2 regions of the Thermus hydrothermalis genome follow, and region 2 is predicted to be linked to the other one. Evidence: riboswitches for the same ligand, from Rfam matches in the RefSeq annotation. Region 2 holds a riboswitch; the other holds the start of a gene.
The links. Region 2 has a riboswitch for cobalamin ahead of L0C60_RS00470 (HoxN/HupN/NixA family nickel/cobalt transporter). Riboswitches for the same ligand answer to the same signal wherever they lie in the genome.
Positions count from the first base shown of each region.

Region 1: it holds a riboswitch for cobalamin, as region 2 does, so the genes downstream of both, L0C60_RS08740 (ABC transporter substrate-binding protein) here and L0C60_RS00470 (HoxN/HupN/NixA family nickel/cobalt transporter) in region 2, are expected to answer to the same signal.

Region 1 is NZ_JAKTNT010000012.1:78,552-83,506, reverse strand. It holds gene L0C60_RS08760 (SDR family oxidoreductase) at 1-522, opposite strand, end outside; gene L0C60_RS08755 (hypothetical protein) at 562-894, opposite strand; gene L0C60_RS08750 (ABC transporter ATP-binding protein) at 875-1,627, opposite strand; gene L0C60_RS08745 (FecCD family ABC transporter permease) at 1,614-2,642, opposite strand; gene L0C60_RS08740 (ABC transporter substrate-binding protein) at 2,646-3,500, opposite strand; cobalamin riboswitch at 3,640-3,798, opposite strand; gene L0C60_RS08735 (ROK family transcriptional regulator) at 3,918-4,955, shown strand, end outside.
Region 2 is NZ_JAKTNT010000001.1:81,241-86,195, reverse strand. It holds gene cobO (cob(I)yrinic acid a,c-diamide adenosyltransferase) at 1-23, opposite strand, end outside; gene L0C60_RS00485 (adenosylcobinamide-GDP ribazoletransferase) at 2-697, opposite strand; gene cobT (nicotinate-nucleotide--dimethylbenzimidazole phosphoribosyltransferase) at 698-1,708, opposite strand; gene L0C60_RS00475 (histidine phosphatase family protein) at 1,743-2,285, shown strand; cobalamin riboswitch at 2,308-2,470, shown strand; gene L0C60_RS00470 (HoxN/HupN/NixA family nickel/cobalt transporter) at 2,567-3,226, shown strand; gene L0C60_RS00465 (cobalt-precorrin-5B (C(1))-methyltransferase) at 3,223-4,323, shown strand; gene L0C60_RS00460 (precorrin-8X methylmutase) at 4,316-4,955, shown strand, end outside.

The DNA of each region.
Region 1 (4,955 bases), on a different contig from region 2:
GTTCACCCGGATCCCGTACCGGCCAAGCTCCAGGGCCAAGGTGCGCGTGAGCCCCACCACCCCCGCCTTGGAGGCCGCATAGTTCGCCTGCCCCAGGTTCCCCAGGTACACCCGGCTCGCCGTGAGCACGATGCTCCCCGGGTTCCGCTCCCGCATGGCCTCCGAGGCCGCTTTGGCCACCAGGAAGCTCCCCGTGAGGTTCACCCTAAGCACCAGCTCCCAGTCCTCCAGGGGCATCTTCCAGTGGAAGTTGTCCCGGGTGATGCCGGCGTAGTGCACCACCCCGTCCAGGCGGCCAAACCGGGCCAGGGCCTCCCCGAAGCCCCGCTCCACGGAGGCGGGGTCGGCCACGTCCATGACGAGGGGCATGGCCCCCGTGGCGGAGGCCGCCTCCTCCAGGGGGCCTTCCTCTATGTCCGCCGCCACCAGCCTCGCCCCTTCCCGGGCGAAGAGCTCCAGGGTAGCCCGGCCGATCCCGTGGGCCGCCCCGGTGATGAGAACCACCTTGTCCTTGAGCCGCACGGCACACCTCCCCACGACCGAACGGTCGGTAAGGCCACCCTACCCCTTTTCCGCCCCCTCCGTCAAGCACCAGGCGTAGTAGGGGGTTTCCACGAAGGGGGGCGGTCCTCCCAGGTAGACCCGGAGGCCCGGCAGGACGAGGGTATCGCCCTCCCACTCAAAGGCCAAGGGATCCACGGGAAGGGGGTAGTGGAGCACCCCCTGCCGGGGAAGGGAAAGCCGAAGCCAATCCCGCGGGTAAAGCCGCCCCACCAGGAGGTAGCGGGCCCATCGGGGGCCGCTTTCCGTGTAGAAAAGGGCTTCCCTTCCCAGGTCTAGGAGGAGGACCCCGCCCCGCACGTACAGCCTGGCCCTATCCGTCCAGATAGACATGGGGCCTTCCCTCCAAAAGGGCCACCCGCACCCGGGGCCCGTAAAGCCCCCGGAGAAGGGGTTCTGCCAACACGGCCCCGGGCGGCCCCTCCGCAAGGAGGCGCCCATCCCGCAAGACCGCCACCCGGTGGGCCAAGGCCGCCTGGTTGGGGTCGTGTAGGACCGAGAGCACCCCCACCCCCCGCTCCGCCAGGCCCCTAAGGAGGGCCACCACCTCGGCCTGGTGGGCCAGGTCCAGGTAGGTGGTGGGCTCGTCCAGGAGGAGGTACCGGGGCCTCGCCGCCAGGGCGCGGGCCAGGAGGACCCGCTGCCGCTCGCCCCCGGAAAGGGTCCCGAGAAGCCGCCCCTTTAGGTGGGCCGCCCCCGCCACCTCCAGGGCCCAGGCCACCGCCTCCCGGTCCTCCTCTCCTTCCCTACCCCATAATCCAAGGTGGGGAAGCCTCCCGAGGCGCACCACTTCCTCCACCAAGAGCCCCTCCGGGTATGGCCCCCCTTGGGGCAGGTAGGCGAGGCGTTGGCCCCGGGCGTAGCTCCCGTAGGCCCTAAGGGGCTTTCCCTCCAGGTACACCGCTCCCCGCTTGGGCCTAAGAAGCCCCGCCATTACCCTAAGCAGGGTGCTCTTGCCGGAGCCGTTGGGCCCGAGGAGGGCCACCCACTCCCCCGGGCGCAAAAGGAGGTCCACCCCCTTCAGGGCAAAAGGCCCCACGATGCCCCTAGCCTCAAGCCCGTCCACGGCGCCTCCAAAGGAGGTAGAGGAAGAAGGGCCCTCCTAAAAGGGTGGTGACCACGCCCACGGGTAGCTCGGCGGGCCGCGTGAGGGTGCGGGCGAGGAGGTCGGCCAGGGCCAGAAGGGCAGCTCCGCCCAGGGCGCTCGCCGGGAGGAGGACCCGGTAGTCCTCCCCCAAAAGGCGCCTCAGGGCGTGCGGGGTGACAAGCCCCACGAAGCCGATGATCCCCGCCTGGGCCACGCTGGCGGCGGTGAGGAGGCTCGCTGCGGCGAGGAGGAGGAGCTTTAGGGTGCTTAGGGGAAGCCCCAGGCTTTGCGCCACCTCCTCCCCCAGTTGCAAGGCATTCAGCACCCGGCCCAGGAGGAGAAGGGGGGGCAGGGCAAGGAGGAGGAAAAGGGCCAGCGCCTTCACCGAGGGCCACCCCAGGAAGGCCAGGTTCCCCAGGGTATAGGCGAAGACTGCCCGCACCCGGTCGGCGTCCTGGAGCATGAGGTAGGTGGTAAGCCCCGTGAGCACGCTCCCCACCACCACCCCCGCCAGGACCAACTCCCCTGTCCTCGCCACCCCGCCGGCGAGGACCAGGGTGAGGAGGGTGGCGAAGAGGGCCCCGAGGAAGCCAAAGAGGGTGGCGGAAAGGGGGAGGCCCTGGAAGACGACGTGCTGGGCGAAGGCGGGGGAAAGCCCCCCAAGGAGGACGGCCAAGAGGGTCACGCCAAAGGCCGCCCCCGAGGCGGCCCCCATGAGGTAGGGGTCGGCCAAAGGGTTGCGGAAAAGCCCCTGGAAGGCAGCCCCCGCCACCCCCAAGGCCGCCCCCACCAGCATCCCCCCGAGGACCCGGGGAAGGCGGAGCTCGGTGACGATGGGGTTGGCCTCGAGGCCCAAAAGGGCCCGCACCACCTCCCCTGGGGGCACCGCCACCGCCCCCAAGGCGAGCCCCAGGACCAAGGCCAAGGCCAAAAGGGCGAGGAGCCAGGCGAAGACGAGGCTTCGCCGGAGGGCAAGGGGCAAGGAGAGGGTCATGGCCTAACGCCCGTGGAAGCAGTCCACGAGTAGCTTCAGGCCCTGGGCCACCCGGGGACCAGGGCGGGAAAGGAGGCTATCCTCGCCCCCGGTAAAGACGCAGATCCTCCCCGTCTGGACCGCCCTCACCCGGTTCCAGCCGGGCCGGCTCTGGATGGTTTCCCGGGCACCCGGGTAGGTGGCCACGATGACCTCGGGGTTCTTCTCCACCACGAATTCGGGGGCGATCTTGGGGAAAAGCCCAAGCTCCTTGGGGACGATGTTCACCCCCCGGGCCTTCTGGATGAGGACCCCGATGAAGCTCTCGGGTCCCACGGTGTAGGGGGTGGGGTCAATCTCGTAGTAAACCCGGGGCCTGGCCTTGGCCTTGGCCGCCCGGACCTCCTCCCCATAAACCTCCCGCTGGATCTGGGCCACCAGCCTCTCCCCCTGGGAGGGAAGCCCCAAGAGCTGGGCCAGGGTGCGCACGGTCTTGAAGATGTCCTCGTAGGTTTCCGTCCGCACCACGAACACGGTAAGCCCCGCCCGCTCTAAGGTTTCGTAAAGCCTCCCGTAGCGGGAAACCAGGACCAGGTCCGGCTTAAGGGAAACGATGAGCTCGGGGTTTGGGTTGTAAAGCCCCCCAGCCTTGGGCAGGCGCTTCACGCTCTCCGGCCAGTCGGAGTAGTCGTCCGTGGCCACCAGGCGGTCGCAAGCCCCGAGGGCGCACACCGTTTCCGTCACCGAGGGCAACATGGAAACGATGCGCTTGGGTGGGGCTTTGAGCGTGACCTGGCGGCCCAGGTCGTCCGTGAGGGTGACGGGAAAGGCGAAGGCCAAGGCCAATAGGACCGAGAAGAACGCCACAAGCTTCCTCATACCCACCTCCCTTTAGACCGCTAGGGCCAGGCGCACCGGGCCCGGGGGAGGTAGGGCAACGCCCCTGCCGAAAGCGGCAGGGGCGGGAAAAGCTCAGGAAGCCCCCAACCCCCCATCCGCGTGAGGTGCCCGCCATGGGGAAAGGCGGACGGCCCTGGCAGGTATTCGGGCTTCCGGCCTGCGAAGAAAGCCCCGTAGCTTGGCCGGTTACCGTTGCGGGACAGCGCCGGACTTGCACCGGACTTCCCCACTTTAAGCCTGGACTACGCGCCCAGGCACCAGGGCAACGGACCTGGCTTTGAGGCCCTAGCGGGCCATGCCCTTAGGCTATGGCGCTTTGCCCCTGCTGACAAGGGCTTGACGAAGAACGGGGAGGGTGGTTTACTTAGTCCTGAGAACGAACTAAAGGGGGTGAGGGTGCGCAAAGGGGACACGCAGGAAATCCGCAGGCTCAACCGCCGCGCCATCCTGGGCCACCTGCGGCGGGGCCCCCTCACCCGGGCTGACCTTTCCCGGCTCACGGGTTTGGCCAAAAGCGCCGTGAGCCGGCTCGTGGACGAGCTCCTCAAGGAAGGGCTTTTGCAAGAAGGGGCGTTCACCTCCCCCCCCTTGGGCCGCCCGGGCACCCTCCTGCACCTCCGCCCGGGGGCGCGTTTCGCCCTGGGCGCCGAAATCGGGGTGGAGGGCACGGTCCTCCTCGCTTTGGACTGGCGGGGCGAGGTGCTTTGGGCGAAGGAGTGGGCCCAGCCCAAGGAGGCGGGGCCCGAGGAACGCTTCCGCCGGCTTCGGGAAGAGGTCTTCCCCCGAGCCGAAGGGGCCTTGGGCCTCGGCTTCACCCTGCCCGGGGTGGTGGTGGGGAACAGGCTCCTCTACGCCCCAAACCTAGGCTGGCGGGACCTGGACCTAACCCCTTACCTGGCCTCCTTTCCCCTTCCCGCCCTAGCGGAGAACGACGCCAAGGCTTCTGCCCTCTCCGAGGTCTTCTTCCACGGGGAAGCCAACCTGGCCTACCTCGTCCTTAGCACCGGCCTCGGGGTAGGGGTGGTTTCGGAAGGCCGCCTCCTCCGAGGGGCCAACGGGGCTGCGGGGGAGGTGGGCCACTGGCTTGGCCCTGGGGAGGCCCCCTGCGCCTGCGGGCGCAAGGGGTGCCTGGAAACCGAGCTCGGCCTTGGGGCCCTCTTGAGGCATTACCAGGCCTTGGGTGGGGAGGCGGAGGATCTCGAGGCCCTCTTGGCGGAGGCCAAGAGGGGCGAAACCCTAGCCCTCCGTTCCCTAGCCCACCTGGGAGAGGCTTTGGGGCGCTTCCTCGCCAACCTGGCCGTGGCCTACGACCCCTCCCGGGTGGTGGTGGGGGGGAAGGCAGCGGAGCTATTCCCCTTCCTGGAAGCCCCCATGCGCCGCGCGCTGGCGGAACACGCCTTCTTGGAAACCCACCGCGCCCTTTCCGTCCAACCC
Region 2 (4,955 bases):
TTCACCCGGCGAGGCTCTTCCATAGGGCATAGGTTAGCAGGGAAGCTAGCTCCCCCAGGGCGATCATGGCCCCCAGGATGTCCCCGTTTACCCCCCCAAGCCGGGCCAGGGCGAGCCTTCCCACGCCGAAGGCGGCGAGGAGGGCGGCGAGGGCGGAAAGGGGGAAGAGGAGGGGGAAAGGCAGGGCGAGGAGAAAGGCCACCCCCCACGGCCCCCCCCGCACCATGGCTGCCATCCCCGGGCCCAGGAGGGGGTAAAGGTGGAGGAAGGGCAAGAAGGCGAAGCGGGCGAACCCGGGAAAGAGGAGGAGGAAAAGGGGGTCCCGTGCCGAGGCCAGGCCCTGCCAGAGGAGGAGGAGGTAGAGCCCCCCCACCCCGAAGGCGAAGGGGCCCAGGTGGGGGTCCTTGAGGATGCGAAGCCTCTCCTCCCGAGGCCGGGAACCGAGAAGCGCATCGGCGGCGTCCAGGAGCCCGTCCAGGTGCAGGAGGCCCGTGAGCCCCAGGAGGAGGGCCACCTGGAGGGCGGCGAGGAGGCCCGGGGGGAGGGGGAGGAAGGCGAGGAGGGCGAGGCAAGCCCCCAGGGCGTAGCCCACCAGGGGGAAGAAGGCGGAGGCCCGGCGAAAGTCCTCCCCCTCCAGCGCCCGGGCCACGGGGAGGACGGAAAGGAGGGAGAAGGCGGCCAAAAGGGCCCGAAACACCTACCCGCCCCGGGAAACCCCCGCCTCGGCGAAGGTGGCCATGTGGAGGATGCGGGCGGCGGCGCGGAGGAGGGGCATGGCCAGGACCGCCCCCGTCCCCTCCCCCAGGGCCAGGTCCAGGTCCAGGAGGGGCCTGAGGCCCAAGGCCTCCAAGAGGTACCGGTGCCCGGGCTCCCGGGAGAGGTGGCCGGCGAAGAAGTGGTCCCTTATCCCCGGCTCCAGCTTCCAGGCCAAAAGGGCCCCGGCGGTCACGGGGAAGCCGTCCAGGACCAGGGGAACCCCTTGGGCGTACCCCTCCAGGTACACCCCGGCGATGGCGATGAGCTCAAGCCCCCCCACCTCCGCCGCCACCCCCAAGGGGTCAAGCCCGGGCCGCAGGCGGGCGAGGGCCCTCCCCACCGCCTCCCGTTTCCGCTTGAGGCCCTCCTCTCCCACCCCCGTCCCCCGGCCCACCACCTTCTCCGGGGAAAGGCCCAGAAGCCCGGCGGTGAGGGCAGCGGCCGCCGTGGTGTTGGCAATGCCCATGTCCCCGGCGGCGAGGAGGGTGGCCCCTTCCGCTAAAGCCCGCCTGGCCGCCTCCCGGCCCGCCTCGAGGGCCCTTTCCGCCTCCTCCCGGGTGAGGGCGGGCTCGAGGGCCAGGTTGCGGGTGCCCTCCCGCACCTTGCGCTTGAGGAGGCGGGGGTGGTCGGGGAGCTCCCCCATGACCCCCACGTCCAGGACGTAGACCTCGCAGTGGGCGGCCAGGGCGAACTGGTTGATGGCGGCCCCGCCCCGGAGGAAGTTGAGGACCATCTGCCGCGTGACCTCCTGGGGGTAGGCGGAAACCCCTTCCGCCGCCACCCCGTGGTCCGCCGCCGCCACCACCACCGCTCCCTGGCCCAGTTCCGGCTTCACCCGGCCCTGGATGGCCGCCAGGCGCACCGCCACCTCCTCCAGGTACCCCAAGGAGCGGGGCGGCTTGGTGAGGTCCTCCATGCGCCTTTGGGCTTCTTCCAAAACCTCCCGCCGCATGGCCCCCACTATACCAAAAGCGTAAACTCTACCCATGGAGCTCTGGCTCGTGCGGCACGGGGAAACCCTTTGGAACCGGGAGGGGAGGCTTCTCGGCTGGACCGACCTCCCCTTAACCTCCCTTGGGCGGGAACAGGCGAGAGCCCTTAAAGGGCTCCTCCCTCCCCTCCCCGCCCATAGCTCCGACCTGCGGCGGGCCCTGGAAACAGCGGCCCTGGCGGGGTTTACCCCCGAGCCCACCCGGGCGCTTAGGGAGATCCACTTCGGGGCCCTGGAGGGAGCCCCTTGGGAAAGCCTAGACCCCCTCCACAAGGAAGCCCTCCTCCGGTTCCAGGGCTTCCATCCCCCTGGGGGAGAGACCCTGGAGGCCTTCCAGGAGCGGGTGTTTCGCTTCCTGGAAACCCTTAGGGCACCCGCCCTCCTCTTCACCCACGGGGGGGTGGTGCGGGCGGTGCTCCGGGCTTTGGGGGAGGACGGCCTCGTCCTCCCGGGAAGCGCCGTGGTGGTGGACTGGCCGAGGAGGGTCCTGGGGCGGATAGCCCCCCCAGCGGTTGACGGGGGGCGGGAAGAGGAGTAAAACCTAGGGCAAGCCCCCTAGCGGGGCCCGTGCGGCTAGGGTGCCCCAAGGCCCGGATGTCTTGGGGCGGAAAAGGGGGAAGACCGGTGAAAGTCCGGCGCTGTGCCGCAACGGTAACCGGCCCATGCGTTAGACCCCACGTCGTGGCCGGAAGCCCGAATACCCGCCCTAGCGCGCGCCTCACCTGCCCCCGAGCAGGGGCGAAAGGAGGCAAGGATGACGAGAAAAAGGCGTTCCCAAGTGAAAGGAAAGGCGGTATCCCCCCAAGGTAGGGGTGCCCCATGACGGGGCTGGAGCTCCTGGCCGTGGCCCTGGGCATGCGCCACGGGGTGGATCCCGACCACCTGGCGGCGGTGGACGGGCTCTCCCGGGTGCGCCCTTCCCCCTATAACGGCGTCCTCTTTGCCTTGGGGCACGGCGCCATCGTGACCCTCTTGGCCTTCCCCGCCGCCGCCCTCCTGGAAAGGGTGGACCTCGAGGCCCTCCACCTCCCCACCCTCCTCCTCCTCCTGGTGGCCGGCCTCAACCTCTACCGGCTCCTCAGGCCCGAGGAGAGGGCCCCAAACCGCCTCCCTTTCCTCCACCCCCTTCTCCTGGGCCTCCTCTTCGGCTTGGGGTTTGAAACGGCAAGCCAGCTCTCCGCCCTGGCCCTCTCCGCGGAGCTCTCCCCCCTGCGCCTGGGTTTCTTCTTCACCCTGGGGATGCTCCTGGTGGACGGGGTGGACGGCCTCCTGGCAAGCCGCCTCCAGCACCTAGCCCAGGACTCGGAGAGGGCCCGCAGGGCGAGCCGTGGGCTTGGCTGGGTGGTGGTGGGTATGGCCCTCCTCCTGGCCTTGGCGGAGCTTTTGGCGGTGGACCTCGAGGCCCTCGCCCTCCCCCTGGGCCTAGGCCTCTTCGGGTTCCTCGTCTCCCTCCGGCTGTACGCCCTGCGCCCCGCATGAGCCACCCCTACCCCCCACCCCGGGACAAGAAGGGAAGCCGCATCGGCTTCACCACGGGGGCGAACGCCGCGGCCGCCGCCAAGGCGGCCACCTTAGCCCTCCTGGGGCAGGCCCCCGAGGTGGTGGACATCTGGCTTCCCGCCGGCTGGCGGCAACCCTTCCGGGTCTTCCGCCTGGAGCCAAAAGGGGACGGGGTCCTGGTGGGGATGATCAAGGACGCCGGGGACGACCCCGACGTGACCCACGGGGCAGAGATCCAGGCCTACGTGCGGTTCGCCAGCGAGGACCGGTTGGAAGGGGGCGAAGGGGTAGGGGTGGTGACCCGGCCCGGGCTCGGGGTGCCCGTGGGGGAGGCGGCCATCAACCCCGTGCCCCGGCAGATGATCTGGGAGGCGGTGCGGGAGGTGACGGAAAGGCCCCTCGCCATCACCATCGCCATTCCGGGGGGGGAGGAGCTGGCGCGAAAGACCCTAAACCCACGCCTTGGCATCCTCGGGGGGCTATCGGTCCTGGGCACCACGGGGGTGGTGAAGCCCTACTCCACCAGCGCCTTTCGCATGAGCGTGGTCCAGGCGGTGGGCGTAGCCCGGGCCAACGGCCTCCTGGAAATCGCCGCCACCACCGGGGGCAAAAGCGAGCGCTTCGCCCAGAGGCTCCTTCCCCACCTGCCCGAGATGGCCTTCATTGAGATGGGAGACTTCGTGGGGGATGTGCTCCGGGCGGCGCGGAAGGTGGGGATTGAGGTGGTGCGCATCGTGGGGATGATCGGAAAGATCTCCAAGATGGCCGACGGCAAGACCATGACCCACGCGGCGGGAGGCGAGGTGAACCTACCCATGCTCCTCGGCCTCCTCAAGGAGGCGGGGGCGAGCCCCAGGGCGCTCAAGGAGGCGGAAGGGGCCGCCACCGCCCGGCGTTTCTTTGAGCTCGCCCTAGAGGAAGGGCTTGACCGCTTCTTCTTAGATCTGGTGCGGCTAGCTCAGGAGAAGCTCCAGGCCTATATCGGCCCCAGGCCCTTCGTGAGCGTGGCCCTCACGGACTTTGACGAGGGCCGGTGCCTCGCCGCCTGGCCAGACCGGGAGGTGTACCGTGGATGACCTGATCCAGCAGCGGAAAAACCCCACCCACCAGATGACAGCCAAGGGCAGGGCCATAGAGGAGGAAAGCTTCCGCCTGGTGGACCTCGAGGCGGGCCCCCACCGCTTCTCCCCCCTGGAATGGCCCATCGTGCGCCGCATGATCCACGCCACCGCCGACTTTGAGTACAAGGAAATCACCCGCTTTAGCCCGGGGGCGGTGGAGGCCGGTCTTAAAGCCCTCCAGGAGGGAGCGAGGATCTTGGTGGACGCCCGCATGATCGCCTGCGGCCTCAACCCTGAGCGCCTCCGGCTTTTTGGGAACGAGGTGGTGGAACTCCTTTCCCACCCCGAGGTGATAGGGAGGGCCCAGGCCACGGGGGGCACCCGGGCGGAGGCCGCCGTGGCCTACGCGGAGGAAAAGGGGCTTCTGGAGGGGAGCATCGTGGGGGTGGGGAACGCCCCCACCTTCCTCCTGGCCCTGGTGGAGGCGATAAGGCGAGGGGCGCGGCCCGCCCTGGTTCTGGGGATGCCCGTGGGGTTCGTGAACGTCCTCGAGGCCAAGCGGGCCCTCACGGAGGCCCCCGTCCCCTGGATCGTCACCGAGGGGCGGAAGGGAGGGTCCACCCTGGTGGTGGCCGCCCTCCACGCCC